Regions from separate parts of the Echinicola soli genome, predicted to be linked through region 2. Evidence: riboswitches for the same ligand, from Rfam matches in the RefSeq annotation. Region 2 holds a riboswitch; each other region holds the start of a gene.

Region 1 (10,238 bases), 1.8 Mb from region 2:
GTAACGATATCCACGATATCGTCTTCCTCCATAGGCACAGGATCATCATCATCGTTACATGCGATCAGAAACATCCATGCTGAAAAAAGCAGCAAAAGGATGGGAAACTTTGTCTTTGTGGTTTTCATGGTTCAGTTGAATTTAAGTTAATGTTTTGTTATAACTGATTAACCATTCGCAGGTATTTTTGTTTAATATTTATGATAAAAAATTAAACAAATTAGTGAAAAACACCATTTACACACGTTAAACATAGCATAAGATGCGATAAAAAATCATTGGCATCCGGGTGAAGATTTTGCTTTCGCAAGGAAATCCGTTAAAACCCACCCCTAAATCCCCTAAAGGGGACTTTCTGATCAACCCTTCAGAGGACGGGGTAGTTTTAGGAAATCGAAAATATCTTTTCTCTTTTCGTTTAAACCTACTTTTTCGGCGTATGTGAAATTTAGTCGGACGACAGTAATAAAAAATTGATCATTCTACCAACTCGTACCACTCGATCTCGCTAAGATTAGCTCTTCTGCCACGCTGAACAGGCGCATAATGCTCTGCAAGATATGCCACAATGACTTGCTCATTTTTCCCAAGATCCCACAGCCCCTGGGTTTCCTGCATCCAATCAATTAACTTTTCCCAATGTTCCTTGTCTCCACGGTTTTGGGTGATCAAATTGGCTGCATGACAATTGGTGCAATTGGCAATAACCATTTCATATCCCTCAGCAGCCACCAGACCAGTGGCCACATGGACACCATCTTTGACCAAATTTTCTGACACCAGCGGTGGAGGGATTGTGGTATCCTCTTCCTTGGGACTAACCAACACATCAGGGTGCTGCTGCAGCAGTAGCACCCCTCCCAACAGTACCATTACGACTATGCCCAAAACCACCACTATCGTAAAAAGCCCCTTTAATGACTTGATAATATCCTGATCCATCCTAACCTACTTTTACGGCAATTCTGTGACATGCATTGTTTAAATACCCTTTCGGATTCCAACCTGGAACCACCATGGGCTGACTTACCCCATTGCTATCGGTGGCCCTCGCCCATACCTCATAGTATCCCTTTTGCGGGAATTCCACCTGTGCACTGAAGTGCTGCCAAGCCAATCGGTTTACTGGCGGGGCTAGTTTGCAGGCCTGCCACGTCGCGCCAAAATCAATAGAAACATGCAGCTCATTCACCTCCAACTCCCCTGCCCAAGCATGTCCCCTTATTTCCAGTGAATCTCCCAAATCTATCATGGCCCCACTTTTAGGATAGGTAATCAAGGACTTTACAGGCATGGATTCAATGATACACATCTCCTCGTCGGGTACCTCCTCACCCGGAGAAACGGGCTTGCAAGGAACACGGTAAGAGGGAGCTGCCATTTTGGTCCCGTCGTGTACTTTATCCCTAACCGAGATCCTATTCAGCCACTTTCCAGAAGCCGATGCGGGAAAACCTCCTGCCACCAACCTTAGCGGGTACCCATGCGCGATAGGGATAGCTTCACCATTCATCTCAAAAGCCAACAACGTTTCCTCTTGTAGTGCTTTGGCAATTGGAACGCCTCGAGAGATCGGCTCTTTATCAGGATCACCGCTCAGGTGAGTATCGGCAGAATGGTAACCAATATATACTGCATTATCCCCAATCCCGACATCTTCCAGTACATCCTTGAGCCTCACGCCTGTCCAGAAAGCACAGGAAACAGCTCCCGTTTTCCACTGGTTGCCGCTGGCAGGCGGATAAAATTCACTGCGGCCGTTCCCTCCACACTCAAGTGTAAGCTGATAAGTATAATGATGAAATCTACGCTTTAGCTCTGCCAGTGAATAGGTTTTTGGGGAGGACACCGCTTCTCCATCAAATATGAGTTCCCAACTCCCTTCGTCGATGGATTCTGGAATGAGCCCATTATTTCTTATGAACATTTTATCGGCGGGTGTTACCTTATCATCCAACAGGTGTGGTTGTGATTCAATGTTCCAAGGCTTATTATTAAGGACGATAAGCTCTTTGTCCTTCTTGAAAAGCGTATATGGATCATCATCCTGTAATACTACCGGCACGTACCCCTCCGGCATGGATGATGCAAAAACCACCTTGGCCCCCACTGCCGCAGCAACAGTCGCTAGTGTGCTATTCCTTAAAAACTTCCTTCTGCTACTCACAGAAGGAGTATGCTTATCTTCCTTGGCCATTGGTATTGCTAGTTTATGCTGAAACAAACGGTATTGGTTCTTGCCTTATAACCTTTCCACCTTCGTGGTCATTCAAAAATAAGAAAGTTTCAAATTCTTCCGAAGGAAATTATATTGATCCTCCATATCTTTATCGCTCCCCCTTTCCAAAATAACAGTAAACCACTTGCCATCCGTCAATATCTTTAAGTTTTTCCACAAACTGTATAATATGGGTCAAGCGAAAAAGTTGGGGGGGGGATTAGGGTTGGTTCCGATAGCACGCAAATGGTGCAGATTAATAAGATTTGCGCTGATTTTTTTATGCTGGAACACGTATTCCTATTGCTAAATTAAAGAGAAATACACTTACAAAAACCACCTGTAAGTCTCTCATCCCCAGAAATATTGCTTGGCCCTATAATATTCGCTACAGACCAGTTCGATCCAGTTCGGCTAAAAAGACAGAAACCCCATTTCATGTGTTGGCACAAAAAATGAACATCATTAAAACAGGCTCGCTTCAAAGATTAGAAATACGCCTAAAGAAGTATTGGAAGCAATCATGTTCGACAAAGCCTGGATCAAATTACCCTAACTAAATTAACATATAGATCTATACTACTTAAAAGTAATTTGCCCCTATTCCTTCATTGCCCCTAAACAGGCCATTTCTCTGAGCGATAGGCACTGTCCCAAAACATCCACTCCAGTTTGGACGCCATCTCAAACGCCTCAAACATCTCTTCTCGTGCTGTGGGACTGGCTTTCTCTGCCAGCTGGTCTGTGATTTCGAGTGCCTTGGCGACGGAAGTCGCAAATTCCTCCCCAGCATAGGTATCAATCCAGTTTTTGTAGGGGTTCTCACTTCCATCTTGCTGTGCGTAGATGTAATCACCTACTTCTTTATAGATCCAAAAACACGGTAAAATAGCAGCTACCGCCTTTTCTATATTGGCAAAGCTTGCCTGGTTTCTGATATAATTGGTGTAGAGCAAGCAGGAAGGGGAAGGGTCTACCTCATCAGGGAGTCCCAGCTCTTTGAAATAGCTCTCATGTAGCGCCCGCTCTACCACAATGGCACCAGCGGCAAATTCCGAAAATGCCAACACCTTGTCCAGATCAGTCAAACGACCACTGATCGTACTAAGGGCCTTGCCAAATTCACCCAAATAAAACGCATCCTGCGCCATGTAAAATTTAAACGTTTCCTTTGGCAGTGTACCTTTCTGCAACTCTTGATTAAAAGGCATATGGATGATCTTGTCATAAAGGGGAGCGATTCCCTTCCATGCTTCATTGGTCCAGCTCATGGATAATCATTTTTTGGGGTTGGTAGAAGTGATTCAAAGGCCCACTTCCCTGACCTGTCTTAATGGTTTTCCCTGCGTCAATCGCCTGAAAGACGAAGCTTCTGGCCAACTCCACTGCTTTTTTAATATCCATTCCCCTTGCCAGAAAAACAGCTATGGCAGATGACAGTGTACAGCCTGTTCCATGTACATTTCCTGTGTTTATTTTTTCACTTTCAAAGACATGCTTTTGCTCATTACCACAAAGGACGTCTGCCACCGTATTTCCATTTAGATGTCCTCCTTTGACCAACACATAGGTTGATCCGTATGGCAACAATTGGCTGGCTGCTTTTTCCATCTTAGATAGTGAATCCACTGCTTTGCCGATCAGTACTGCTGCTTCATCCATATTGGGCGTGATGATATGCGAAATAGGGAAAAGTTCTTTTTTCAATAATTCGACCGTTTCCTCCTTAATCAAACGGTCTCCACTGGTAGCCACCATGACAGGATCAAAGACCACGGGAATACCGGGATATTGGGCTAGTGCCTCCACAATTACCTGAACCACTTCTGGTCGGTTGATCATCCCTATCTTTATGGCCTTCGGTTCGATGTCTGAAAGCACCGCTTCCAGCTGCTCCTTTATGTGCTCCACGGGGATATCATGGATACTCTTCACGCCTAAGGTATTCTGTGCTGTCGTGGCCGTAATGACACTGGCACCAAAACAGCCTAAGGCAGAAAATGTCTTTAGATCCGCCTGGATACCTGCCCCACCACCACTGTCTGATCCTGCAATGGTCAGCACAGGGATATACGTCTTTATTTTATTGCTCATTTTACTTTTTCTATTTCGTTTCGGAATTTCTCCGCTGCTTTGGCAGGGCTTTCCGCACTGCAAATGGCCGACACGACCGCGAGACAGTCTGCTCCCGCACGGATGACTTCTGCAGCATTTAATGCATTAATATTGCCGATAGCCACTAACGGTTTGGCAGTAGCATTTCGGAGGTCCCTTAGCCCTCCCAACCCCCATTCAAAACGGGTATCAGGCTTAGTGGGAGTAGAAAAAACAGGGCTCACGCCGTAATACCAACCCAAATCAGCCTCCTTAGCGGTAAGTTCATCCATTCGCTCAAGTGATAGCCCAACCGGAAATTCTTCGCCTAAAAAAGCTTTAGCGCCTTTCATACTACTGTCAGACTGCCCGATGTGTACTCCGTGAGCAGCTACTTCTTTTGCTACCTCTAAACTATCATTGATTACCAAGGGGACTTTATACCGATCGCAAAGGGACTTCACCTTGTGAGCCTTATTTAAGAATGCTTCCTTTGAAAGTTCTTTTTCCCGCAATTGGACCAAATCCACACCGCCCTTCAATGCTTCCTCCAGCACCCAAAAAAAATCCCTGCCAAGGCAAGCCTGTTGGTCGGTTACCAAATACAGTTTATAAGGGAACGGAGTCTCAGTCATGACTTTCTTCCACCTTTGCCCATTGCTTCACTTCACTTTCCTTGAGATGATAGAGCGCATCATACAAATACAATTGGAGCGTCCCGGGTCCCTCGGCCTTGCGTGCAGCAATCTCTCCAGCTAAGCCGAGCGTGGTCATTCCTGCCACTGTTGCCCGATAAGGATCAGGTTCTATTCCCGCAAAGGCCGCTACCAAAGCAGTCGCTGTACAGCCCATCCCGGTTACTTTCCCCATCAGTTCATGGCCATTCTTGATCTTGGTCAACTTATCGCCGTCAATGACATAATCTACTGCCCCGGAAATGCACACTACTGCCGATGTTTCTTTGGAAAGTTGCTTGCCATATGCCAAGGCCTCATCAGAAGAATGGGTACTGTCCACGCCTTTGGTCTGCACATTCGCCTTTGCCAAGGCCATGATTTCTGAGGCGTTTCCTCTTATAATGGTCGGCTTAAAGGTCAATAGCCGGGTCAAGGTCTCATTCCGGTACGGCGTAGCACCAGCCCCGACAGGATCCAATACCCAGGGTGTATTCCGTTCATTGGCTTCCTTGGCTGCGAGCAGCATGCTATCTACCCAAAACTCATCCAATGTACCAATATTTACTACCAGTGCATTGACGATCTTGACCATATCAGCCATCTCCAATTTGGCATGAGCCATGATTGGGGATGCCCCGATGGCCAATAAGGCATTTGCAGTATTGTTCATGACCACATAATTGGTGATACTCTGCACCAATGGCCCTTTCTCTCTCAGTATTTTTAGATTTTTTATTACAGATTCCTTCATATCCGTTAGCTTAAAAAACTTTAGGGAACCTGCAAACTATACAGGCAAAAGCCTGCAAGAAAGGATAACTTTTTCCTTCGTCGGCATCACCCGCGTCAGGTTCAAAGGGTCTCATCTCAGTCCCATGCAGGGACACCCCTAAAGTTTGTATAATGGTGAATTTACGATTTTAATCCCATGGAGCAAAGTTACTCCCAAGAAGATTCATGCTGTAAAACTCCTGGTCAAAACACTTTTGCTCAAGAGCGTAAATCAAAGTGCATCCGCAGGTTTCTTAAAGCACGATGCAGCCAACTCATAGGATTCTAATCGCTCTTCATGGTCATAAACATGAGAACAGATCATGATTTCATCCACCTGGGCAATTTCCTGAAAATGCTCCAAGTTTTCCCGAACTGTTGCGGCTGTCCCTACAAAACTACAAGCCATCATCTGGTTTATAGCAGCTGCTTCCGGTTCTGTCCACAAGCCGTCCATGGTATCCACCGGAGGCCTTAATGGATAGGATTTTCTTCTCACAATTCCCAATGCCATTTGATAAAAGGAAGTAGCTGTTTTATGGGCTTTCTCATCGGTTTCCGCAGCAATCACATTGACGCAGGAAACCACATAGGGATGTTTCAAATATTCAGAAGGCTGGAAATTCTCCCGGTAATAGCGAGTGGCATCCAAGAATTGTGCAGGTGCAAAATGGCTGGCAAAGGCATAAGGCAAACCATTCTTGGCTGCGAGCACGGCACTGCTCATGCTGCTTCCCAGTAAGTAGATTGGAATATCGAGTCCTTCACCTGGAATGGCCCGGACCTTACCATCGATGTTTTCATCAGAAAGGTAAAGCTGAAGCTCTTCCAGATCCCGGGGAAACTCCTCCACCGTCTCCAACCGATCCCGCCTTAAAGCCCTCGCAGTCGTCTGATCGGTACCAGGAGCTCTTCCCAAGCCAAGATCAATCCTCCCAGGATAAAGTGAGGCCAATGTCCCAAATTGCTCCGCCACCATCAATGGAGCATGATTAGGCAGCATAATCCCTCCTGATCCTACACGAATATTTTCGGTTCCTCCTGCGATATGCCCTATCAAAACAGCCGTGGCAGAACTGCCTACACTGACCATATTGTGATGTTCCGCCAGCCAAAAACGCTTATAGCCCAATTTCTCCACATGTCTGGCAAGATCCAAGCTCCTAGCAAAGGCATCTCCGGCATCGTGGTGCTCTTTAATAATGGCCAAATCCAGTACGGAAAAAGCTACTTCATCCAGTGGTTTGATATTTCTCATTTCACATCATATTGTCGTCTTCTTACCAACTGGATTAACTCCAAAATCGTTCTCTTAACGCCAATAATCAGTGTAAATTAGTGAAATTTATGAATGTTCGCCTTGAAAAAATCACCCAAACAAATCAGAGCTCAAATAACGGTCCCCACGGTCACAGGTAATGCAGACGATCACCCCAGCATCCAATGTTTCTGCGAGCTTCACAGCTGCATGTAAGGCTCCACCGCTGCTCATACCAGCCAGTATCCCTTCTTCTTTTGCCATTCGGCGCGTCATTTCAGTCGCCTCATCTTGACTTACATCGATGATCTGATCCACCCGTGTGGCATCGTATATTTTGGGCAAAAACTCCGGTGACCATCTTCTGATCCCTGGTATACTAGAACCATCGGTAGGTTGGGTGCCGACTATTTGAATCGCTGGATTTTGCTCTTTCAGGTATCGGGAAACTCCCATGATGGTCCCCGTAGTCCCCATGGCAGAAACAAAATGCGTAATACCACCATTGGTGTCACGCATGATCTCTGGACCCGTTCCCTCATAGTGAGCCTGATAATTATCAGGATTGGCAAATTGGTTCAGGATATAATACCCTTCCTTTTCGGCCATCTCTTCGGCAAGTGTCCTGGAATATTCGATGGTTTTGGCAGCGGGAGTCAAGATTACTTCCGCGCCATACGCCTCCATCGAAACCACTCTTTCCCTGGTTGAATTATCGGGCATGATCAAGGTCATTTCCACACCAAGGACCTTGGCAATCATCGCCAGGGCGATCCCTGTATTACCACTGGTGGCTTCTACTACCCTATCTCCTTTTTTGATATCTCCACGGTCCATGGCCCTTTTGATCATGCTATAGGCTGCACGGTCTTTCACACTGCCGCCGGGATTTTGTCCCTCTAGCTTACAGTATATCTTGACGTTGGGATTGGTGGGAATATGTTCAAGCTCAACAAGAGGCGTCTTGCCGATCAACTCAAATAACTTCATGTGCTAAGCATCATTTTTAAAAACATACATGTCAGTGGTCTCCGCACTGGCATCATACATTTTGGTCTGATAATAGATTTTACTTTTGGCGGGGATACTTTTCGTCAGCCAAACATTCCCTCCAATGACACTCCCTGCGCCGACAACGGTTTTGCCCCCAAGAATCGTAGCTCCGGCATAAATGACCACATGGTCCTCAATCGTCGGGTGGCGCTGGATATCGGCATCTTCCTTGTTCACACTTAGTGCGCCTAGCGTGACGCCTTGATAAATCTTCACATGGTCGCCTATACGGGTGGTTTCCCCGATGACCACACCAGTGCCATGGTCAATGCAAAAATACCTGCCAATTTCCGCTCCGGGATGGATGTCAATACCCGTCTTGCTGTGCGCAAACTCGGTAATCATCCTGGGGATGAGTGACACTCCCTGCTCATGGAGCAAATGCGCTATCCGATAGGCAGCAATGGCATAAAACCCCGGATAACTCCTGATCACCTCGGTCGTTGACTTCGCTGCGGGGTCACCATCAAACATGGCATGAATATCCTCATGGATGGCATCGTACACGCCGGAAAGGCGATCAAAAAACGCCTCTGATACCATTTCACTGTCCACATCGATCAGCCTGTTGTTTTTGCCCAAGATCTCCTGCAATTGGATCTGGTAGTATGTTAACTTATCCTCTATCTCTTGGGTATCATGCAGGATCTTAATAGCATATTCCGGAAAAAGCACACCCAAAACACCTTCAAAAAACTCCTGAACCTTCCTTGGTGAGGGACATCCGGGACATTGCTTGTGGGAATCGTGAATTTTTTTTATAAATGATTTTCTATATTCCATCGTAAACGTTAGCAGTTATAGAACAAAACCCAGTCTGATCACATATGGTTCAGTATAAATCAGGTTTTGGTTATCATACAGCACATTGTACAGCAAGGTGAAGTTCACACCACCTCTGCGACCGAAGGGCACAAAATATCCGCCCCCTAAGAACAAGCCCGGCACCCACTCCCTGTCTGCTACAATCCGTCCAAAATCATCCTCCCTATAAGCCTCCACACTAAGGTTTTCATATTCTGCATGGGCAAAGAGATTGGGAAGGACATTATAGCGGTTAAAGATTCTGCCTCCATAAACATTGGAAGCTTCTCCAAAATTCTTGTACTTGAGGTACTGATAGGTAATGCCTAAACCCGCAGAATAACGGTCGGTAATCATCACTCCCACCAATGGAGACACTTCTACATAAGTAATGTTACCAAACTGTAACCCAAGGTTACCTCCAAAATACAGCCGTTCGCTTAAAGGGACTTTTTCATCTTCTTCCTGATAAAATTCCCGCTGCGCCACTACCTCTACTGTTCCTACAAAAAAGAAAAGTACAAACAATACGGGCAAAGCCCTGAGTTTACTCATCGACGATAACATACAGATCTTCAGTTTTTTTCTTCATTAAGTATCTTTCACGAGCAAACTTTTCCAAAAGTTCGTAATTACTGAGTAATTCTTGTCGCTCGGACTTAATCTTTTCTTTCCGTTCCTGGTAAAATTCCTTCTGATCTTGCAGACTATTGAGTTTAGACCGTAATTTAAATTGGCTGATAATATCATTATTATCAATGAACACCATCCAAATCAAAAAAAACACGGTGAAGATAACGTAAAAATTCTTAGTGTATTTTAGGTACTTGGCCATAGGACGATCCGTTTTGCTTATGACAAATATATAAAATAGTCGGGACTAATCTTCAAACGGCTATGTACAATAAGGGATAATTGGCTATTGGTTGTTAGGTTAGAAGGTTGAAAGTTATATGATTGGGAAATTGGAAGATTGGAAGATTGGAAGATTCGGTATGTTATGGATCGATAAAAGAGCCGGTTTCAGTTGTATGGACTTTGTCTGCCATGTTGTGCCGTAACCATTGACCTTTGTCAACTGCCTATTTGGTTTTTACTGAATCTTATAAATTGAAATCTTAACTTTCAGATTTCAATTTATACAGCCAAAAATATTGAAAATTGAAATTTACACTTTCGAATTTCAATATTTTTCATCCATATTTGATACATATTTCGGTTAAAATATGATACGCAGGGAAAAGCAACAGCACCTTCAGCAGGCATTGCACGCCATGCCTGTGGTAGCACTACTCGGTTCCAAGCAAGTGGGCAAAACCACCCTGGCACTTTCTATCACAAAGGCATTTAATAAAAAGACTAC
Region 2 (10,238 bases):
CTGTTTTATTGGAGGAGAAAATGGCCTCCCACCCGTACGAGCAGAAATAAAAATAATGCCAGGCAATAGAATCTAAATTAGATTCTATATGATTTACTATAGGTAAACGGAGCGCTAGCGGGCTATGGAGATCGAAGCATCGCGTGGACGGATGAATTTGGGTGCCCATGCTCCTGATGCAGTCGATAATGATATATGTTTTCCTTGCCCATGGTCAGTACCTACGGCACTGTTAGGATGCTGTATCCAATTTCTGTTACCAAGCTAATACACCTAACGGAGCATCCCTGCTGACACTTCTGTCGGCTAAAATAGTGAGAAGGGAGTCCTGGCCGATGCCTCTAGGCATTTAAGCCTGGTAAAATCAGGTTGCCTCCAGGGGCTTTGTGCCATAGGAACAAAACTATTCCCCTGATCTATCCGCACAAGTGGGACAGTCCCGTGGATAATTTATCCACAGTATTCCATATAGAACCATTAGATTCCCTATTGATTTCTGCAATTTCAGCTACCTTAATGTGTCCAATAACTTCTAGCTTGGCAGATGGATCTGTTGTACCTATGTCGGTATTTCCGTTATCCTTAATTACGTTTTTTCATTTTGGGCCGAAAATTCTCTTTTTGTATTGTTCCAATTAATGGTTTTAGTAAATTCCCCCTTTATATTAATAGGTTTATCAATCAAAGTCACTTTAAAAAAAAATTATATGCCCGATCCGCATTATTCTGTTATTAAGGGAACTGGCAAGTATGTTCCCTCAAAAGTGATTAAAAATAAGGATTTTCTAAATGCTCAATTTTATAATAAGGATGGTGGAAAGCTCACTAAATCCAATGAGGAGATTGTCAGGAAATTCCAAGAAATAACAGAAATAGCCGAAAGAAGATATATCGAGGATGATTATGTTACTTCTGATATGGCATTCTTTGCCGCAGAAGAAGCATTGAAATCAGCCTTATTGGATAAAGAAACATTGGACTACATCATTGTGGCGCATAATTTTGGTGATGTCCTTAAGGACAACCAAAAATCCGACATGGTTCCCAGTCTGGCTTCCCGAGTAAAATATAAGCTTCAAATCAAAAACCCTGATTGCGTCGCTTATGACCTGCCCTTTGGCTGTCCTGGTTTGGTGCAGGGGCTTATCCAAGGGGATTATTATATCAAATCCGGTGATGCCAAAAACATCCTAGTGATCGGTGCGGAAACGCTTAGCAGGATTTCTGATCCACATGATATAGATAGCATGATCTATTCCGATGGGGCAGGAGCCATTATCTTGCAGTCCCAGGAAAGTAACACCCCTGTCGGGATACTGACCCATAAAACCCGGACAGACACCCTGAATGAAGCCATGCTGTTACGAATGGACCTGTCTTATAATACAGATTACAAAGATGATACCTTGTTCATGAAAATGAATGGGCGTAAACTTTACGAATATGCCTTGAATACAGTTCCAGGTTTGGTCAAGGCCACCATTGATAAGGCAGGTTTGGACATTAGGGATATAAAAAAAGTCCTTATTCATCAGGCAAATGCCAAAATGGATGATGCCATTATCCACCGGGTCTTCAAACTTTATGACATGCAAGAAGACCCGAGAAAGATCATGCCGATTACCATCAGTAAACTGGGCAACAATTCTGTGGCAACAATACCGATTTTATTGGATATGCTGCTCCGTGGAGAGATAGAAAGACACAATATCAATTCGGGTGACCATGTGATCTTCGCTTCCGTTGGGGCCGGCATGAATGTCAATGCGATCTTATATCGGTTTCCTTGATCTGCCATTTATACCATACTGGATGCGATTTTGACACATTCGATATCGGAAAATTAATTACTGGCGTCCTGGAAAACGATCGTTAAATGGAAAAAAAGCAACTGTTTTCACCCCTAAATCCCCTTTAGGGGATGGGGCAAGGCGAACGCATTTTAAAAAAATCATTCCCTTTGGGGTTGCTAAATCTAGCCGTGTTTTCCTCGTCCAAGGATCGATCCTTGGACGAGGAATGGTTAAATACCATCTAATCCCTTGTTAATGAGTCCTATTATCAGAAAATCGCTTGTAGCCATTAAGGCTGAAAGCCCAGCTCAGTTCTTCCATCAAGTCAAACAATATGCACGGGAAGATTTTTAGCTGGCCTTACAGGCCGCAGGTAGTCCCATCATCACCTATTGGCCCAATGCGTTTCATTGGGCTGGATTAAACACCCCTTTCAGGGGAGTGATCCAAAAACAATTTGCCTGATCCTTTTCAGTAAGTTGATATATTCCTATAACCGCAGCAAGGGCTAATATGCACAACCAATGTTCAGCTGTCCAACCCTTGAGGATCGGCAATTAGGCCTATTATTCATAAATCCATTAATTTTGCTCATGCTTGGTAAATGCGTTTGCCCTGTGTTGAAGGTCATTTTAGGGATTGGAATAAAAATCCTCAAATTTCTATTTAAAGACAGTTTTTGATCATATTTGAAATTTGGTCGAACGCCAGTAAAAATTAATAAGGAAAATAGTGCCGCTATCCTCTATTTCCTGCCTCCAGGTAGATTATAAGTTGGAATGACTGTTCAATCCAAATAAAATTCACCAATAGCTTTTAAAATTCCGCTATCATTCTACCTTTGCAAGTACGTACAAGACTTTAGGGGTGTTCCGATGATCCATCGGGACTGAGACATACCCTCTGAACCTGATCCCGGTAATGCGGGCGAAGGGAAAAGTGAAGCGTCCTTCCGAGCGATTATCTTCATTCCTGAAGTTTTTTTATTTATTCACAAAAATTAAGTTCTTATGAATTTTCTCCTTAACGATGAGCCCTTTGAGCTTACAGACGGGGATTTGTCATTGTCAGGAATGCTCCATAAAAAGGAAATCCACCCGACTCGTGGCATGGCCTTGGCCGTCAATGATCAGGTAATCCCCAAATCTGAATGGGATCATTACAAACTCTCCGAAAACGATCAAATCCTCATCATAAAAGCTACACAAGGCGGGTGAGGGGAAATACGAAGATAGACGTTATCAGCTGTCAGTCCCTATAAACCTCAGTTCAATTTAAAAATCATCACTACGAGCCTGTCTACAGCCAGAGGCAGGCCTGTCTACAGCCAAAGGCAGGCCTGTCTGGAGCCAAAGGCAGGCCTGTCTGCGCCAGGCAGGCTTGCAATGACGGTTTAATACTGCTTTCATAGTCGAACTAAGGTCTATAGTTATTGAGCTGTTTCGGATTTGCAATCCAGAACTTGTGATAAGGTGGATTGTAAATTCACGTTGTTTCGGTGACGCCAAATTTTGACCATCCTACGCTATTTGCTCGCTGGTCGAGATCGTAATCCCCCAAGTCCGCTTGATGTGGATATCAGTGTCCAGGACAGCCCGACTTCGGGAATTGGGCTGATGGTCACTGGTAGGGTAGCGAATGAAGTCGAAAGTACCGGCACCTAAGCACAGTTGAAGGGAAATCTTTCCACGTTATAATTTTCAAATCTTCCAATCCTCATCTAACCTTCCAACATTTAAACTTTACACAACCTCAAAACAGCAAGATGAAAACACTCAGTCAAGAAAACATTAAGTCTTACATTACCACGGATCCTTTTCCCAATTCCAAAAAAGTTTACGTGAAAGGCAAACTACACCCCATCAAGGTAGCCATGCGGGAAATAGCGCTGCACGATACCGTTTCACACCTTGACCGTCATGAGACGGTAGAGAAAAATCCACCAGTGACCGTTTACGATACCAGTGGTCCCTATACTGACCCTTCATTGGAAATAGATGTTAAAAAAGGACTTCCCCGACTTCGGGAAGAGTGGATCACCAATACCGGAGATGTGGAGTTACTTGATCAGCTCACTTCGGCATATGGTCAGCGCAGGTTGGCCAATCCGGCATTGGATAAGTTACGTTTTGACTTGGTGAAGATGCCTTACCGTGCCAAATCTGAAAAGAATGTCAGCCAAATGCACTATGCCAAAATGGGTATCATCACTCCAGAAATGGAATACATTGCTATCCGGGAAAACCAGCGTATAGATGAGCTTCAAGAGCTGCCCAAGCAGCATCCGGGCCAAAACTATGGTGCCAATACACCAAAAGGCATGATCACACCGGAGTTTGTCCGTGATGAAGTGGCCCAGGGCAGGGCAGTAATCCCTGCCAATATCAACCACCCCGAAGCAGAGCCCATGATCATTGGCCGTAACTTTTTGGTCAAGATCAATGCCAATATTGGGAATTCGGCCATTGGCTCCAGTATAGAGGAGGAGGTAGAAAAAGCGGTGTGGGCATGTCGTTGGGGAGCGGATACGATCATGGACCTTTCCACAGGCAAAAACATCCATGAAACCCGGGAATGGATCCTGCGTAACAGCCCTGTTCCGATAGGGACGGTGCCTATTTACCAGGCCTTGGAAAAAGTAAACGGCAAGGCAGAAGACCTTACCTGGGAATTGTTCAGGGACACCTTGATCGAGCAGGCAGAGCAAGGAGTGGATTATTTCACTATTCACGCGGGCGTATTGCTCCGGTACGTTCCCATGACTGCCAAGAGGGTAACGGGCATCGTTTCCAGGGGTGGTTCTATTATGGCCAAATGGTGTCTTGCCCATCATAAGGAGAATTTTCTGTATACCCATTTCGAGGAAATCTGCGAGATCATGAAAGCTTATAATGTGACCTTTTCATTGGGAGATGGCCTCCGTCCCGGATCCATCGCCGATGCCAATGATGCGGCCCAGTTTGCGGAGCTGGAAACCTTGGGTGAGCTTACCCAGATCGCATGGAAGCATAATGTGCAGACCATTATCGAAGGTCCAGGCCATATTCCGATGCACATGATCAAGGAAAACATGGACAAGCAATTGGTAGAATGTGGAGAAGCACCTTTTTATACATTGGGGCCATTGACTACTGATATAGCTCCAGGCTACGATCATATTACCTCTGGAATAGGAGCTGCTATGATCGGCTGGTACGGCTGTGCGATGCTTTGTTATGTGACACCAAAAGAGCATTTAGGTTTACCGGAGAAAAAGGACGTTAAAGATGGTGTCATCACCTATAAGATCGCTGCGCATGCAGCAGACTTGGCCAAAGGCCATCCCGGTGCCCAATATCGAGACGATGCACTTAGCAAGGCCCGCTTCGAATTCCGCTGGGAAGACCAGTTTAACCTTTCCTTGGATCCAGACACCGCCAGGTCTTTCCATGATGAAACACTTCCTGCGGATGGCGCCAAAATAGCCCACTTCTGCAGCATGTGCGGTCCTAACTTCTGTAGCATGAAAATCACACAGGATGTGCGGGACTATGCCGACAAAAATGGCCTAAATGACCAAGAAGCCATCGAAGCAGGTATGCAGAAAAAGGCGGAGGAGTTTTCCGAAAATGGTGGTGAAATCTACCTTAACCAATAATGAAGCTGATTTTAATCAGTTCTCCCAATAAAGAAAAAGAGGAAATCCAAACCATGGTCCGGCTCTTGGACCATGGCCTTTATCGCCTGCACATCCGAAAGCCAAGTTGGTCAAAAGCCCAAATGGAAGAATTAATCGAACAAGTGCCTACTGTCTATTATTCTAAAATTTCATTTCATGAGCACCATGAGTTGGTTCATCAATATGGGGTGGGAGGAACGCATTTTAAAAGTGACCAGCTCATTTGTCCAGGGTCGGTCGTGACCAGTAAGTCCTTTCACAAACTGGAAGATTTGCAAGAATCCCCAAATGCAGCACTGGATTATTCATTTATAAGCCCGGTTTTTGATAGCATCTCAAAACCCGGTTACCGACAAGCCTTTACTACCCATAAACTCAGCGAATGGACTGCAGCTTATAAAGGAGATTTACCTTTCCAATTATTTGCCCTCGGCGGGATTACTCCTGAACATTTACCTTATCTAGACTCGATTGGATTTGACGGGGCAGCTATAATGGGAGGTATTTGGAACGGGGAAAATACTGAAATACGACTAAAGCGGTTCTTGAACTATAAAAATACAGCCCTAAAATGAGCACGATCAGTTTTTTACATTATATCACACCCAATCTAGACCATCCAAAAGACTATCTGGACACCATACAGACGTATGGTGAGGCGGGTGGAAAATGGGTTCAGCTGAGAATGAAAGCATTTCCAAAATCGGTTATCCTAAGAACAGCATATAGGGCCAAAGAAATTTGCGATGTATTTGGGTGTTCTTTGATCATCAATGATCATCCTGAGATCGCCCATAAGTCAGGTGCTTATGGCGTACATGTGGGCAAAAATGATAAATCAGTTGAGGATATCAGGGAGCGATATGGTAACCGAATGGTCATTGGCGCGACTGCCAATACGCTGGAAGACATCCTGGCCGCTGCCAATACTGCTGACTATATCGGTCTGGGACCATTTCGTTTTACCAGTACCAAAAAAGATTTAAGTAAAATACTTGGAATAACTGGTTATCAAGTTATTATGGATAAAGTGAAGACGATGTTTCCTGATCTCCCCATCATTGCCATAGGAGGAATAATCAGTGAAGACCTCGCTTCTCTAAAAGCGATCGGTTTGGATGGAGTGGCCGTCAGCGGTTTGCTTCACCAAAGCGAGACGCCACAAGAATTAATCAAAGAAATTAAAAATACATTCGACTATGTTGACCATTGCCAATAAAACATTTACATCCAGGCTCTTTACAGGAACTGGAAAATTCCCTACTTACCAATCCATGCAGGATTCGCTCGAGGCTTCGGGATCCGAACTAGTGACAGTGGCACTGAGAAGAGTAAATGTCAAGGACAAAGATGATGATATGTTGGCTCACTTATCCCATCCCAGAATTAACTTGCTTCCGAATACTTCGGGTGTACGAACAGCTAAAGAAGCCGTTTTTGCGGCTCAACTGGCCAGAGAGGCATTGGAAACCCAATGGGTGAAGCTGGAAATACATCCGGATCCCAAATATTTATTGCCCGACCCTATAGAGACACTAAAAGCTACGGAAGAATTGGTGAAGGAAGGCTTTGTGGTATTGCCCTATGTCCATGCAGACCCGGTGCTATGTAAAAGGCTTGAGGAAGCAGGGGCAGCTGCAGTGATGCCGCTAGGTTCTCCCATTGGCAGCAATAATGGCCTCAAAACCCTTGATTTCCTCAAAATAATTATTGAACAAAGTAACGTTCCGGTGGTCATAGATGCGGGGCTGGGCGTTCCATCCCATGCTGCCCAAGCCATGGAAATAGGGGCTGACGCGGTTTTGGTCAATACGGCCATTGCCGTAGCCCAAAATCCCGTAGAAATGGCAAAAGCTTTTAAGATGGCTGTTGAAGCAGGTAGAATGGCCTATGCGTGTGGTAAAGGAGCTATCAGTACCCAAGCAAATCCAAGTAGTCCATTAACAGAATTCTTATCCTATGAGTGAATTTAAAGACCTTCTATCTCAATATCCACCAGAAAAAGTACATCAAGCTTTAACCAATGTTACTGCTACAAGAGTAGAGCAAACCTTGGCCAAAAAAGAAAGGGACCTGGAAGACTTCTTGGTCATGATTTCTCCAGCAGCAGCTCCCTATCTAGAGGTGATGGCGCAAAAGAGCCGTCAATTGACACTGCAACGGTTTGGTAACAATATGCAACTTTTTGCCCCACTGTACCTTTCCAATGAATGCCAAAATATCTGCACCTATTGCGGGTTCAGTCTGGACAATAAAATCCCACGTAAAACCCTTTCTGACAAAGAAATCATGAAGGAAGTGGAAGTGCTTAAGGGAATGGGTTTTGAACATATTCTCCTAGTAACCGGTGAGGCAAACAGAACGGTGGGGGTGGACTATCTAGCGCATGCCATTCAGCTCATCAAGCCTCATTTTGCCAATGTCAGTATGGAAGTACAGCCGCTTGACCAGGATGAATACGAGCGGCTGATCAGCAGTGGCCTTCACAGTGTATTGGTTTACCAGGAGACCTATTACCGCGAAACCTACAAAATCCACCATCCAAAAGGCAAAAAGTCTAACTTTGACTATCGGCTCGAAACGCCCGACCGACTAGGAAGAGCGGGTATACACAAGATTGGCATTGGTTCGCTGATCGGTCTGGAAGACTGGCGGGTAGACAGTTTTTACACCGCCATGCACTTGCGCTATTTAGAGAAGAAATATTGGCAGACAAAATATGCCATCTCTTTTCCCCGACTGAGGCCATTTTCGGGCGGTCAAGAACCCAAGGTAGCCATGAGTGACAGGGAATTGGTACAGCTTATCTGCGCATATCGCCTTATGGATCCTGATGTAGAGTTGTCATTATCCACGCGTGAAACAGAGCACTTCAGAAACCATGTGATCAAGCTGGGCATTACGTCCATGAGCGCGGGCTCCAAAACCAATCCAGGAGGATATGCCGCAGGCAAGGAGTCCTTGGAGCAATTCGAGATTTCAGACGAACGGAGTCCCAGGAAAGTAGCGGATTTATTGGAAAGGAATGGTTATCAACCGGTTTGGAAGGACTGGGATCCTATTTTACAAGGTACTTTTGGGTAAATAAACGCTATCTTGGCAGATGTTTTGCATCTATTTGGACATCGGTCAAAATGACCAACATTCATTTGTTAACCCAAAATTCTAATGTTATGTCTATAGTGAAGATTATTGAAGTTATTGCCAGTTCTGAAAAAAGCTTTGATGATGCCGTCAAAAATGCCGTCACTGAAGCTTCCAAAACGGTAAAAAACATTAAGTCCGTTTATGTAGAAAACATGAAAGCCAATGTGGAAAACAACCAAATCGTTTCTTATGGGATAAATGCAAAGGTCTCCTTTGAAGTGAATTGATCTTCGGAACTTTTGTTTTCCAATTACCCTTTGAAAAGGTATATTTATGGTACCTTTTCAAAGGGGTTACTTTCATCAATAATTTTCAAAATCAAGCAAACGTATGAAATCACTAACTTTTAGTAATGGGGATAAAATGCCCATTTTAGGTCTGGGCACTTGGCAATCAAAGCCAGGAGAGGTTTATGAAGCAGTTTTAAAAGCCATCGAAGTGGGCTACCGTCACTTTGATTGTGCATATATCTATAAAAACGAAAAAGAAATAGGGGATGCATTTGCTAAGGCATTTGCAGATAAAACTATCAAAAGAAGTGATATTTGGGTTACGTCTAAGCTTTGGAATGACAGTCATAAACCCGAACACGTCCTTCCTGCTTTAGAAAACACGCTAAAGGACCTTCAGCTCGACTATCTGGATCTCTATTTGGTACATTGGCCATTGGCCCTGAAGTATGGGGTGGACTTCCCTGAATCCAATGCGGATTTTGAATCCTTGGAGAGCATTCCGTTATCCACCACCTGGACGGCCATGGAAGGACTTTTGGAAACTGGAAAAGTAAAACATATCGGTGTTTCCAATTTTAAAATCAATAAGCTTAAGGAAGTTCTCTCCAAAGCAAAGGTAAAGCCTGAAGTCAACCAAGTCGAAATGCATCCATTTTTACCCCAGCAGGGATTGGTAGATTTCTGCAAAAATGAGGACATACATCTTACTGCTTATGCGCCACTTGGTGCTGCATATAGAACTCAGGGGCAAGGTGGGGTAGACCTTCCCATCCTTTTAGAAAACGAACATGTAAAAGATATAGCCAATAAGCTAAATGCCAGTACCGCTCAAGTAGTGCTGGCCTGGAATCTTCAACGGGATATAGCTGTGATTCCCAAGTCAGTAACCCCTTCTAGGATTGAGGAAAACTTTAAGTCAAATCTATTAACCTTGAGTCAAGAGGAAATGGATCAACTCAACCAACTTGAAGGCCCTTACCGCTTTACCGACGGTAAATTATGGACAGCGCATAACAGTCCTTACGAATTTTCTGATTTCTGGGAAGAATATTCCTAATCAAAAAAGGGGAAATCGTTTTTAGCATAACTGTTGTAAATCACCATTTCTAGCTAACAGTCACCGTGCTCCACCAAGGCGGACAAGCGAAAGAGGAGTCGCTTTCCAAACTAGCATGATGTAAGCGATTCCTTCCCGATGTATCGGGATCGGAATAGCCTGCCCCGGTGGATATCGGGGACAAATCGTCCTGAAAAAGATTTCTTTATCTTAACGAACAGAACATCTTAAACAATTCCCTAATCTTCCCTCAGGAATATTACTTGATCTAACAAAAGCGGATTAAACGAGAGTTTCTCACGGTAATCACAAAATGACACTTTTCAAATTAGTGTACATTGGTGAAATTC
Region 3 (10,238 bases), 2.5 Mb from region 2:
CAAACCCAAATCCTTTAACCGCTTAAAATCCTCCACATTTCGGACACCACCACTGGCGACGACATGGAGATTTGGAAATCGCTCCACAATTTCTCCATATAGCTCAAAGTTTGGCCCTTCCATGACACCTTCTCTGGTAATATCAGAACATTTCAGATATTTTAATCCTCTATCGTAAAAATAGGAAATCTGATCAAAAAGATGGATATCGGTCTTTTTTTGCCAACCTCTGATCTTGATCAGATGGTCTCTGGGATCAGTATCTGCCGCCATGTTGATTTTTTCCCTTCCGTATGAAATCAACCATTGGGCAAACTTTTCGGGTGAATTGGCCGCTACAGTAGCAGCAGTAATGGTTTTGGCTCCATGTTCAAAAACCTTGATAATATCTCCATCTGTACCTACACCTCCCGTGAAATCGACACTTAGCGAAGTATAAGCAGAAATAGTATGTAAAATATGATAGTTTTTTGGACTTCCCCTCCTAGCACCGTCCAGATCCACCAAATGAACCCGCTCAATACCGCAGTTCTCAAACTCCTGGGCAATTTCCAAGGGGTTATCAGATATCACCTGCTCGGTGCTAAAGTCACCTTTTTCGAGACGGACACACTTTCCGTTCATGATCCATATAGATGGAATTATTTCAAACATTTTGCGTCAAGGTTATAGGATTAAATAGCATGACTTAGCCTTATACTGCTCCAAGTAAGATAAAAAGCTACTGTTTCTAGTCAAGCCTTTCCTAATATAATATTAAACCACCTGATTTAATAATTAATCCCTATAATTATTTTTAAGCAAGTGATTCTGGTAGAATTAGTAAGATACCAGCCAGACAGTACCCTTTAATACTCCAGTTTGGCAATTTTACCTTCAGCACCAGAAGCCCAAATGGTCTCCCCATTCTTGGCCAATTTTATGGCATGGAGGCCATAATCGGAAAATTTCGTCCAATTCTCCCCGCCATCGGAGGAATAATCACTACCATTAGGGCCCACTGCTATCAGCCAACTCCTTTCTGGAAAATAAGCCACTCCTGATCGATAGCCAGCGGGAGGTTTGCCTTCCGTGGACTTCCACGTTTTGCCATGATCGAGTGAAAAAGCACTGTTCCCGGAAGCACGATCGGGATCAAGATAATCCCCGCCGACAGCGACAATATGCCTTTTGTTCATAAAAGTGAGGGAGAAGATGCCTTGAGAAGGCTTCCCCTGAATAAATGGTGCCGGAATGGTATCCCAATCGATACCGCCATTTTCCGAATAATAAATATTGCTCTTAATACCACCACTGGCGATCCAGATTTCATGGCCTTTGGCCAAAATCCCCGAACCACTTGCCGCAAAGCCGGCTTCTCCATCAGGGACTTCAGGTGTCCGGCTAAGCGGCTCCCAAGAATCCCCGCCATTTAGGGTGAGCAGCACCATCCATTTTCCATCTACAGGATCACCATATGCATACCCTCTTCTTTCATCCACAAAGGCCAATCCGTCCAAAAAGGCTTCTTCAGGCCCTTGGTATTTCTTCTCCCATGACTTCCCGCCATCGGTAGTTTTATAAATAACCGCCGGCTGCCCTGCGGAAACAGCAACCGCCGTTTTGGCATTAAAGGCTTCAATATCCCTAAAATCCACAGTGTCCAGTCCAGCGATCACACCCTTTTCCCAATGCTCGCCACCATCCATGGTTAGCATCCAGCACCCATTACTGCCCGTCGCCCACACAATGTCCGCTGTCAAGGGGGAAAGACCCCTTAGGGACGCTTCGGTGGGAGTGGTGATCTCCTTCCAGCCCATGGGAGAAGGACGCTCTGTAGCCTGCGGAGTATTACATGAAAAAAAGAGACCTAAAAATGCCCATACAAGGACTTGATGATAAATTTGATGTTTCATTTCTTCTCGATAAAAATCTTAACAACCTATATGATTATAAATTGATTTCGCATAAATCTTCAATCTGCATTTCTTGACATGATGGTTTGCAGCCAATTAGCCCAAACATACATCTTCCGGACTTAAGTTTTTCAACCCAAAAACCATCGGAAAAGTTTCTTTCACATCGATTGACAATTATTATCTAACATTCCATTAAGAAAACGACTCTCTTAGGTATTTTGCGGTATAATTGTCCTCTACCTCCCCCAGTGCTTCCGGTGTACCTTCAAAGGTCACGTTTCCTCCGCGTTCACCACCTTCCGGTCCTAGATCAATCACCCAGTCGGCAGATTTGATGACTTCAGTGTTGTGCTCAATAATGATCACCGAATGCCCTTCCTCTATCAAGGCATTGATGGAATACAACAGTTTCTTAATGTCATGAAAGTGTAGACCAGTGGTGGGTTCGTCAAAGATAAACAGTACATGGTCTTTGGCTTTGTTGCCTCCTTTGCCCAGAAAGGAAGCCAGCTTTACCCGCTGGGCTTCGCCTCCACTGAGAGTGTTTGATGACTGCCCAAGACCAATATAGCCCAGACCAACCTCCTGCAGCGGCTGCAAACGGGAGATGATGGCATTTTTCTCCTGGAAGAATGTCATGGCTTCATCAATGGTCATCCCAAGCACATCGGCTATGTTTTTGTCTTTATAAGTGATGTCAAGGATCTCGTTTTTGAAGCGCTTTCCCTTACAGGATTCACAGGTAAGAAAAATATCGGCCATAAACTGCATCTCTATTTTCTGCGTGCCTTCCCCTTGGCAAGCTTCGCAGCGACCGCCGTCCACATTAAAGCTAAAGAAGGCTGGTTTATAGCCCCGCTGTTTGGCCACTGGCTGATCAGCAAATAAGCTTCTAATAGCATCATAGGCTTTCACATACGTTACGGGATTGGACCGGGAAGACTTTCCGATTGGGTTTTGGTCCACAAATTCCACTTGGCTAATGGATTTATAGTCTCCGCCCAACTTATCAAATTTTCCCGTCTCATCGATTACCGTGCCCAGCATTTTGCCCAATGCTGGGTACAATACTTTCTTGATCAAAGTAGACTTGCCAGAGCCACTGACCCCAGTGATCACTGTAAGGGCATGTAGCGGAACCTGAACATTGATGTTTTTAAGGTTGTTTTCACGAGCTCCATTGATCAGGATTTTATCCTTCCACTTTCTGTTTCCCTGCTTGATATCTATTTTTTCTACTCCCTTCAGGTATTTTGCGGTGTAGGTTTCTCCATGGGCAATAAGGTTTTCCAAATCACCTTGAAAAACCAGTTCCCCGCCATTGACGCCAGCATCCGGCCCAATGTCCACAATTTCATCGGCAGCCTTCATGATTTTTTCCTCATGCTCTACCACAATTACCGTATTGCCCATGTCCCGAAGGGATTTGAGCACCGATATCAGCCGATCGGTATCCCTGGGATGCAGGCCAATGCTCGGCTCATCCAGTATATACATTGATCCTACCAAAGCACTTCCCAGTGAAGTGGCCAGCTTGATCCGCTGATATTCCCCGCCCGAGAGGCTGGAGGTAAGGCGATTTAGCGTCAAATAGCCCAGACCAACTTTATCGATATACTCCAGTCGGTTTAAGATTTCCTTGAGAAGTCGATTGGCCGTTTTTTTCTCTCCTTCAGTAAGTTGGATAGTTTGGAAAAATTCCAGTGCCCTGTCGATCGGCATCAGCACAATGTCGGTGATGGAATGGCCGTCGACTTTGACATAGGCAGCATCTTTTCGGAGCCTGGTCCCCTTACAGTCAGGGCATGTAGTTCTCCCACGGAAGCGTGATAGCATCACCCTATACTGGATTTTGTGGGTCTTACTCTGCAAATGCTCAAAAAATGCATCGAGCCCTTTGAAATGACTATTGCCTTTCCAGATCAGTTCTTTGTGCTCCTCATCGAGCTCTTCATAAGGTCTATGAATGGGAAAATCAAAGTGAATGCCGTTTTTGATCAGTGGAGTAGCCCATTTTTTGGTGGTCTCTCCCCGCCAAGGGGCGATGGCACCTTCATAAACGGAAAGGGACTTATCAGGAACCACCAAATCCGGATCGATGCCCAGCACCGAACCAAAACCCTCACAGGTCCTACAGGCGCCGTAGGGATTGTTAAAGCTAAAGAAATTGACTGATGGAAGCTCGAAAGAAATTCCATCCAGCTCAAAACGGTCACTGAATTTTCTCGATTCTTTTCCAGGAACTACCACAAAACAATCGCCGTGTCCCTCAAAGAAAGCCGTCTGCACACTATCTGCTATACGGAAATGATTGTCTTCGTCTTCTTTCCTGACTACAGCCCTATCGATCAGGATTTCTATGTCACCTTCAGGAATACTTTTTTCCTCCAGCAGCTCCTCCACATAATACACCTCTCCATCAATAATAATCCGTGTAAATCCTTTTTGTAATAGAATTTCCAGTTCTTTTTCCATGCTTCGGGAGGCATTGGTCTGTAAAGGACAGCTGATCATTACTTTTTTGCCCTCTTCGAAGCTATGGATAAAATCCACCACATCCGTAACGGTATGGTGCTTTACTTCTTCCCCACTGATGGGGGATATCGTATGGCCGATTCTGCTAAACAGGAGCTTGAGATAATCATAGATCTCTGTGGTGGTGCCTACTGTAGACCTGGGATTTTTGGTGGTTACCTTTTGCTGAATGGCAATGGCCGGAGAAACGCCCTTGATGTATTCTACATCCGGCTTTTCCATTCTCCCCAAAAATTGACGGGCATAGGAACTCAGGCTCTCCACATACATCCGCTGGCCCTCAGCAAACAAGGTATCAAAGGCCAAACTGGACTTTCCGGAACCTGACAGTCCTGTTACGACCACCAGTTTATTTCTGGGAATGGCCACACTCAGGTTTTTCAGGTTGTTTACCCGGGCGTTTTTGATGATGATATATGATTTAGGGTCTAAATTCTCTATCGATGATGGATTCAAGGCAGTTGTCTCATTCATAGCTTACAAAGATACCAAGTCAACCTGTGAATTGGTAATTTGTTTAAAGCTGAATTCACTAGAAAAGTTCCCTCATGGCTCAATCCTTCATCAAACGGGCCTTCAACTACTCCTTTTTGGATAAATCTTTGTTATAAACAATTGATACATGTAACATTAAATCTAGATTGTTGAAAATTTCCACAGAAACACAGACAGTTCCACAATAAGCGTGACCCGCTTATTACGAAATATATTAAATTTTATTACTTTAAAAAGATTTTTTATTAAACCTCCATGTATACTCTATGGTTCTGATATATTGGTACAAAAATTGACCTATATGAGGATTATTTTTGTCAAAAATATAATCAATTTATAATTTGGTATACAGGAAATAATCGAATTTATATTTTGATCACAGGCTAATGTTACGTATAATTTAAACAAAAAAATCAGTTATTTCATTGCATTGTGTATTTCAAATATATACATTTGACTTTGACAGAATTTGTTTCAACCCCAAATCCCGCAATATGAAGTAGACTTCTACGTTATTTAAACGTCAGAATTTATGAGTAAAAGGTTAAGACCGAAAGACAGCGAATTGATCGCTCAGTACAGAAATGGGAGTGAAGCTGCTTTCGAAGTGTTGGTAGATAAATATAAATCCCGTGTGTTCACGACGATTTATATGATAGTAAAAGATCAGGGTTTAGCAGAGGATTTACTGCAAGACGTGTTTGTGAAAGTAATTCAAACCCTTAACTCTGACCGATATAACGAAGAAGGAAAATTTCAGCCTTGGTTGATGCGGATTGCGCACAACTTAGCGGTGGACTATTTCAGAAAAATGAAGCGTTATCCATTCATCATGATGGAAGACGGTTCGAATCTGTTCAATACACTAAAATTTGCTGATTCCAATGTCGAAGACCAAAAGGTCAAGGACGAAACTCATGCCCTGGTAAGGGACCTCATCGATGAACTGCCTGAAAGCCAAAAGCAGGTGTTGATCATGCGGCATTACATGGATTTGAGTTTTCAGGAAATTGCCGACCAGACGGGTGTAAGCATCAACACGGCACTTGGAAGAATGCGGTATGCGCTTATCAACATGCGGAAAAAGTTGAAACAAATAAATGTTGCCTATGACAAAATATTTTACCCCAAGTGAACAACTGATACAATATGTCTATCAGGAAATGAGCGAAATGGAAAGCATTGCCTTTGAGCAGATTTTGCAAAAAGATGAATGCTTATTGCAAGAATATTTGGATACACTGGATATGCTTGGCCGGCTCAATGAGGTGGTAATGGAACCATCTGAAAAAACCGTAGAGTCTATCCTTAAGAAAGCCAGGTCTTCCGGACTCGAAAAAGTCTAAACGCACACCATAGAAATAAAACAGCCCTTTCCGGCTTAAGCCGGAAAGGGCTGTTTTATTTCGGGACTGAGGATCATAAAATTCTAAATTGGCAGTACTCAACTGATCACCGCCCACCAAACTGGGATCAATCAATATTTCTGGGGCGGGAGAAGATTTATATTCATTTGGTATGTCGCCACGAAGTCGCCAAGACACGAAGTGTTTTGTAGGCGGATTCCAAATTTCATGGAAAACAAACAGCTTTGGGTCTTAGAATCTTTGTGGCAAAAAAACAAAAAAGAAATCCTTTTAAAATAAAGGGATTCATGCCCTCAACTTTTTCGTTTGCCTCCTTTTTAGCACATTTTGAGGACCAAGTAATATTTCTGGAAGATGAGAGATTTCCAAGTGGTTTTGGCAAGCATATTTCTCTTTAATGTAGCAATAGGAATGTGTAGATTATAAAATCAGTATAAATCCGTCATCGCGAGGAGCTTGCGACGTGGCAATCCCGTATTAAGAAAACGAGATTGCTTCACTCCGTTGCTCTGCATTCGCAAGGACGGTATTTTAAATCGCGTTTATTATAAAAATTCAGCGTAAATCTTATTAATCTGCATCATCTGCGTGCTATCGAAACCAACCCTAATCCCCCCAACTTTTCCGCTTGATCCCCAAACTGCCTATTGAATACCAGGGAAATCGCTTTTAGATGAGCGGCTGCGTATTCCACTAGCTACGCCATTCTAACAATGTCTTTGTCCCCTATATCCACCAGCCTGTCCTCCCGAAATCCTTCGGGACAGGCTGGTGGATATAGGGAGGGCAGGCTATTCCGATCACCGATACAGCGGGAAGGAATCTCCTATTTAAAATTAAGCCCCCTCCTCAAGTCGGGATGACAACGAATTAGAAATTGTGATTTATACAACATTTTTTCATTCTCCAATAATCCTTCTACCTTTGCTGCAAGAATAGATCGAATTAGGGGTGCCCAAAAATCACGGGCTGAGATCATACCCATATTACCTGATCCGGGTAGTGCCGGCGAAGGGAAATGCGATTTCCATGATATATGGAACAATCGGGTAAACAACAAGTGGAGCAATCGCCCCTGGATGGCTCTGATGTTTAACCAAGCTTAACCTATTTAAATAATGAAACGTATGTTTTTGACCGCAGCAATGCTGCTGGTCGGAGTTTGTGCTATGGCACAAAACCAAGTTACCGGAAAGGTCGTAGATGCCACTACCGGGGAATCATTGATCGGTGCCAATGTAATTCTGGAAGGTACAGGCCGAGGCAGTACAGTAGATTTCGATGGAGCCTTTGCCATTAAAAATGTTCCCGAAGGCCATTACCAGCTGAAGGTGTCCTTTGTAGGTTATGAGTCACATGTGGAAGCATTGCAAGTCCCGTCTCCTGAACTCAAAATCATCCTGAAACAGAATTCCCTGCTTACAGAGGAATTCATCGTGTCAGCCACTAGGGCCTCAGAAACCACCCCTACCACCTTCACGTCGGTCTCCAAGGAAGACCTTGCCAAAAACAACCTGGGCCAGGACATGCCTATTTTGCTGAATTATACTCCATCTGTGGTCACCAATTCAGATGCAGGTGCAGGGATCGGATATACAGGACTTCGGATCAGAGGATCTGACCAGACAAGGATCAATGTGACGGTAAATGGAATCCCTATGAACGACGCCGAATCCCATGGAGTCTTTTGGGTAAACATGCCGGACTTCGCCAGTTCGGTGGAGAATATCCAAATCCAACGCGGAGTCGGCACCTCCACCAATGGCGCCGCGACATTTGGTGCAAGCATGAATATCCAGACGGATACCAAGAAGGAAGAAGCATATGGTGAGGTAGCCACCTCATTCGGTTCTTTTAATTCACAAAAATATACCGTACAAGCTGGATCAGGGCTACTGAACGATCGCTGGGCCGTAGATGCGCGTCTTTCGCAGATTAAGTCTGACGGGTATGTGGACCGTGCTACATCTGATCTCAAATCCTATTTCCTCTCGGGTGGTTATTACGGTGATGACCACGTCTTTAAAGTCAACGTATTTTCTGGCAAAGAAAAAACCTACCAAGCATGGTATGGCCTACCTGAAGACAAATTGCAAACGGACCGGACATTTAATTATTACAGCTACGACAACGAAACCGATAATTACCAGCAAGACCATTACCAGTTTATCTATACCGGAAAATACGGCCAAAACTGGAAAACCCATGCTGCCTTGCATTACACCTATGGTCGAGGGTATTATGAACAATACCGCGAGGATGATGATTTTGCAAGCTACGGCCTAGCCCCAGTGGTAATCGGTGATGAGACCATCGAGAGCACTGACATTATCCGCAGGAGATGGCTTGACAACGACTTCTTCGGTGGTGTATTCTCCGTGAATTACGTGTCTGACGATGGTCACTGGGACCTGATCCTGGGCGGTGGTGCCAACCGCTATGATGGCGACCATTTTGGTGAGATCATCTGGGCCAGGGTCGCTGGAAACACCGATATCCGTGATCGCTATTACGATAATAATGCGGTGAAAGATGATCGTAACATCTATGCTAAGGCCACCTACGAAGTCGCGAATCGCCTTTACTTGTTTGGTGACTTGCAGTTTAGGCAGATTGACTACCGCTTTGAAGGTGTCAATGACGACCAGCGAGTGGTGGATGGTGCACAGCATTACAATTTCTTCAATCCAAAATTCGGCATTAGCTACGAAAGCGGAAAAGGTGAAACCTGGTATGCCTCCTTTGCAGTGGCCAATCGGGAGCCTGTCAGAAGTGACTTTACTGACAACCCTATTACGGAAGTTCCACGTCCCGAACGGCTGCATAATATAGAAGCAGGCATCAGGGCCCAAAAAGGCAACTTCAGCTATAATGCCAATTTCTACTATATGGGCTATAAGGACCAATTGATCCTGACAGGACAGATCAACGACGTCGGTGCTTACATTCGGGAAAATGTGGACAATTCTTACCGCGCCGGCATCGAACTGGATGGAGCCGTGAAGCTATCTCCAAAATGGACCCTTGGAGGAAACATTGCCTTCAGTCGCAATAAGATCAATGCCTTTACAGAATACGTCGATGATTACTCCACCGAAGTATTCCAGCAGGAAGAATTTACCTATGAAGATACGGACATTGCCTTTTCTCCAAATATCGTGGGTTCGGCCATGGTGGACTTTTATCCAATAAAAAACATGGAGATCAGCTGGATGGCCAAGTACGTGGACGACCAATACCTGGACAATACCCAGAATGATGGCCGTAAACTGGATGCCTTCTTTACCAATGACATCCGATTTGCTTATACCCTTCGTCCAAGGTTCCTGAGAGCACTGGAATTTAGTGTAAAAGTCAACAATGTCTTTGATGTCATGTACGAACCCAATGGGTACACCTTTAGCTATTTTGTTCCGGGTGATACAAATAGGGAGCTTGTTACCGAAAATTACTACTACCCCATGGCCGGAACCAATTTTATGGCAGGGGTAAATGTGAAGTTTTAACCTGGATTATACATTAGGAATTGTAGTAGCCTGTCCTCCCGAAATCCTTCGGGACAGGCTGGTGGATGTCGGGAAGGCCTGAAAATGCAAGAAAATCAGTTAGTTTGGAGACAGAAGCATAGCACCGCTATGGTGATGTTGAAAAATAGAGCAAAGCGTGTGATTTTAAAGTAGTTTCAGGTCGTAATAAATAGACTAATGCATAATCCAGGTTTAAGAAGGTTTAATGGCACGCAGATGAACGCTGATTAAAGAGATTATCACTGATAATTTTCTGTGTAATATCTGCTAATGCTGCGTCGTCTGCGTGCTATCACTTTCTTACGTGAACGTGAAGTACTTTTTGCGTAGCCAGAAAGCCACTCGTACCAACAGGATCAAGGCCGGCACCTCTATCAAAGGACCAACGACACCTGCGAATGCCTGGCCTGAATTTA

What was found. Region 2 has a riboswitch for thiamine pyrophosphate ahead of thiS (sulfur carrier protein ThiS). Riboswitches for the same ligand answer to the same signal wherever they lie in the genome.
Region 1: linked by a shared signal. The riboswitch ahead of thiM (hydroxyethylthiazole kinase) and the one ahead of thiS (sulfur carrier protein ThiS) in region 2 are both predicted to bind thiamine pyrophosphate.
Region 3: linked by a shared signal. The riboswitch ahead of FKX85_RS06060 (TonB-dependent receptor) and the one ahead of thiS (sulfur carrier protein ThiS) in region 2 are both predicted to bind thiamine pyrophosphate.

What each region holds. Positions count from the first base shown of each region.
Region 1 covers NZ_CP041253.1:228,918-239,155, forward strand. Annotated here, with positions in the region: gene FKX85_RS01030 (fasciclin domain-containing protein) at 1-128, opposite strand, end outside; gene FKX85_RS01035 (hypothetical protein) at 478-942, opposite strand; gene FKX85_RS01040 (sulfite oxidase) at 944-2,197, opposite strand; gene tenA (thiaminase II) at 2,836-3,489, opposite strand; gene thiD (bifunctional hydroxymethylpyrimidine kinase/phosphomethylpyrimidine kinase) at 3,473-4,312, opposite strand; gene thiE (thiamine phosphate synthase) at 4,309-4,947, opposite strand; gene thiM (hydroxyethylthiazole kinase) at 4,940-5,740, opposite strand; TPP riboswitch at 5,796-5,890, opposite strand; gene FKX85_RS01065 (LLM class flavin-dependent oxidoreductase) at 5,993-7,018, opposite strand; gene cysM (cysteine synthase CysM) at 7,130-8,008, opposite strand; gene FKX85_RS01075 (serine O-acetyltransferase) at 8,012-8,854, opposite strand; gene FKX85_RS01080 (hypothetical protein) at 8,870-9,442, opposite strand; gene FKX85_RS01085 (FtsB family cell division protein) at 9,423-9,710, opposite strand; gene FKX85_RS21540 (AAA family ATPase) at 10,102-10,238, shown strand, end outside.
Region 2 covers NZ_CP041253.1:3,971,483-3,981,720, reverse strand. Annotated here, with positions in the region: gene FKX85_RS15655 (alkaline phosphatase family protein) at 1-50, shown strand, start outside; gene FKX85_RS15650 (3-oxoacyl-ACP synthase III family protein) at 708-1,790, shown strand; TPP riboswitch at 2,647-2,746, shown strand; gene thiS (sulfur carrier protein ThiS) at 2,804-3,010, shown strand; gene FKX85_RS21480 (hypothetical protein) at 3,305-3,457, shown strand; gene thiC (phosphomethylpyrimidine synthase ThiC) at 3,559-5,430, shown strand; gene FKX85_RS15635 (thiamine phosphate synthase) at 5,430-6,026, shown strand; gene FKX85_RS15630 (thiamine phosphate synthase) at 6,023-6,670, shown strand; gene FKX85_RS15625 (thiazole synthase) at 6,651-7,418, shown strand; gene thiH (2-iminoacetate synthase ThiH) at 7,411-8,535, shown strand; gene FKX85_RS15615 (dodecin family protein) at 8,625-8,825, shown strand; gene FKX85_RS15610 (aldo/keto reductase) at 8,929-9,888, shown strand.
Region 3 covers NZ_CP041253.1:1,440,295-1,450,532, reverse strand. Annotated here, with positions in the region: gene FKX85_RS06085 (1-(5-phosphoribosyl)-5-[(5-phosphoribosylamino)methylideneamino]imidazole-4-carboxamide isomerase) at 1-654, opposite strand, end outside; gene FKX85_RS06080 (WD40/YVTN/BNR-like repeat-containing protein) at 849-1,895, opposite strand; gene uvrA (excinuclease ABC subunit UvrA) at 2,091-4,907, opposite strand; gene FKX85_RS06070 (RNA polymerase sigma factor) at 5,461-6,063, shown strand; gene FKX85_RS06065 (hypothetical protein) at 6,038-6,274, shown strand; TPP riboswitch at 7,233-7,329, shown strand; gene FKX85_RS06060 (TonB-dependent receptor) at 7,414-9,801, shown strand; gene arsB (ACR3 family arsenite efflux transporter) at 10,123-10,238, opposite strand, start outside.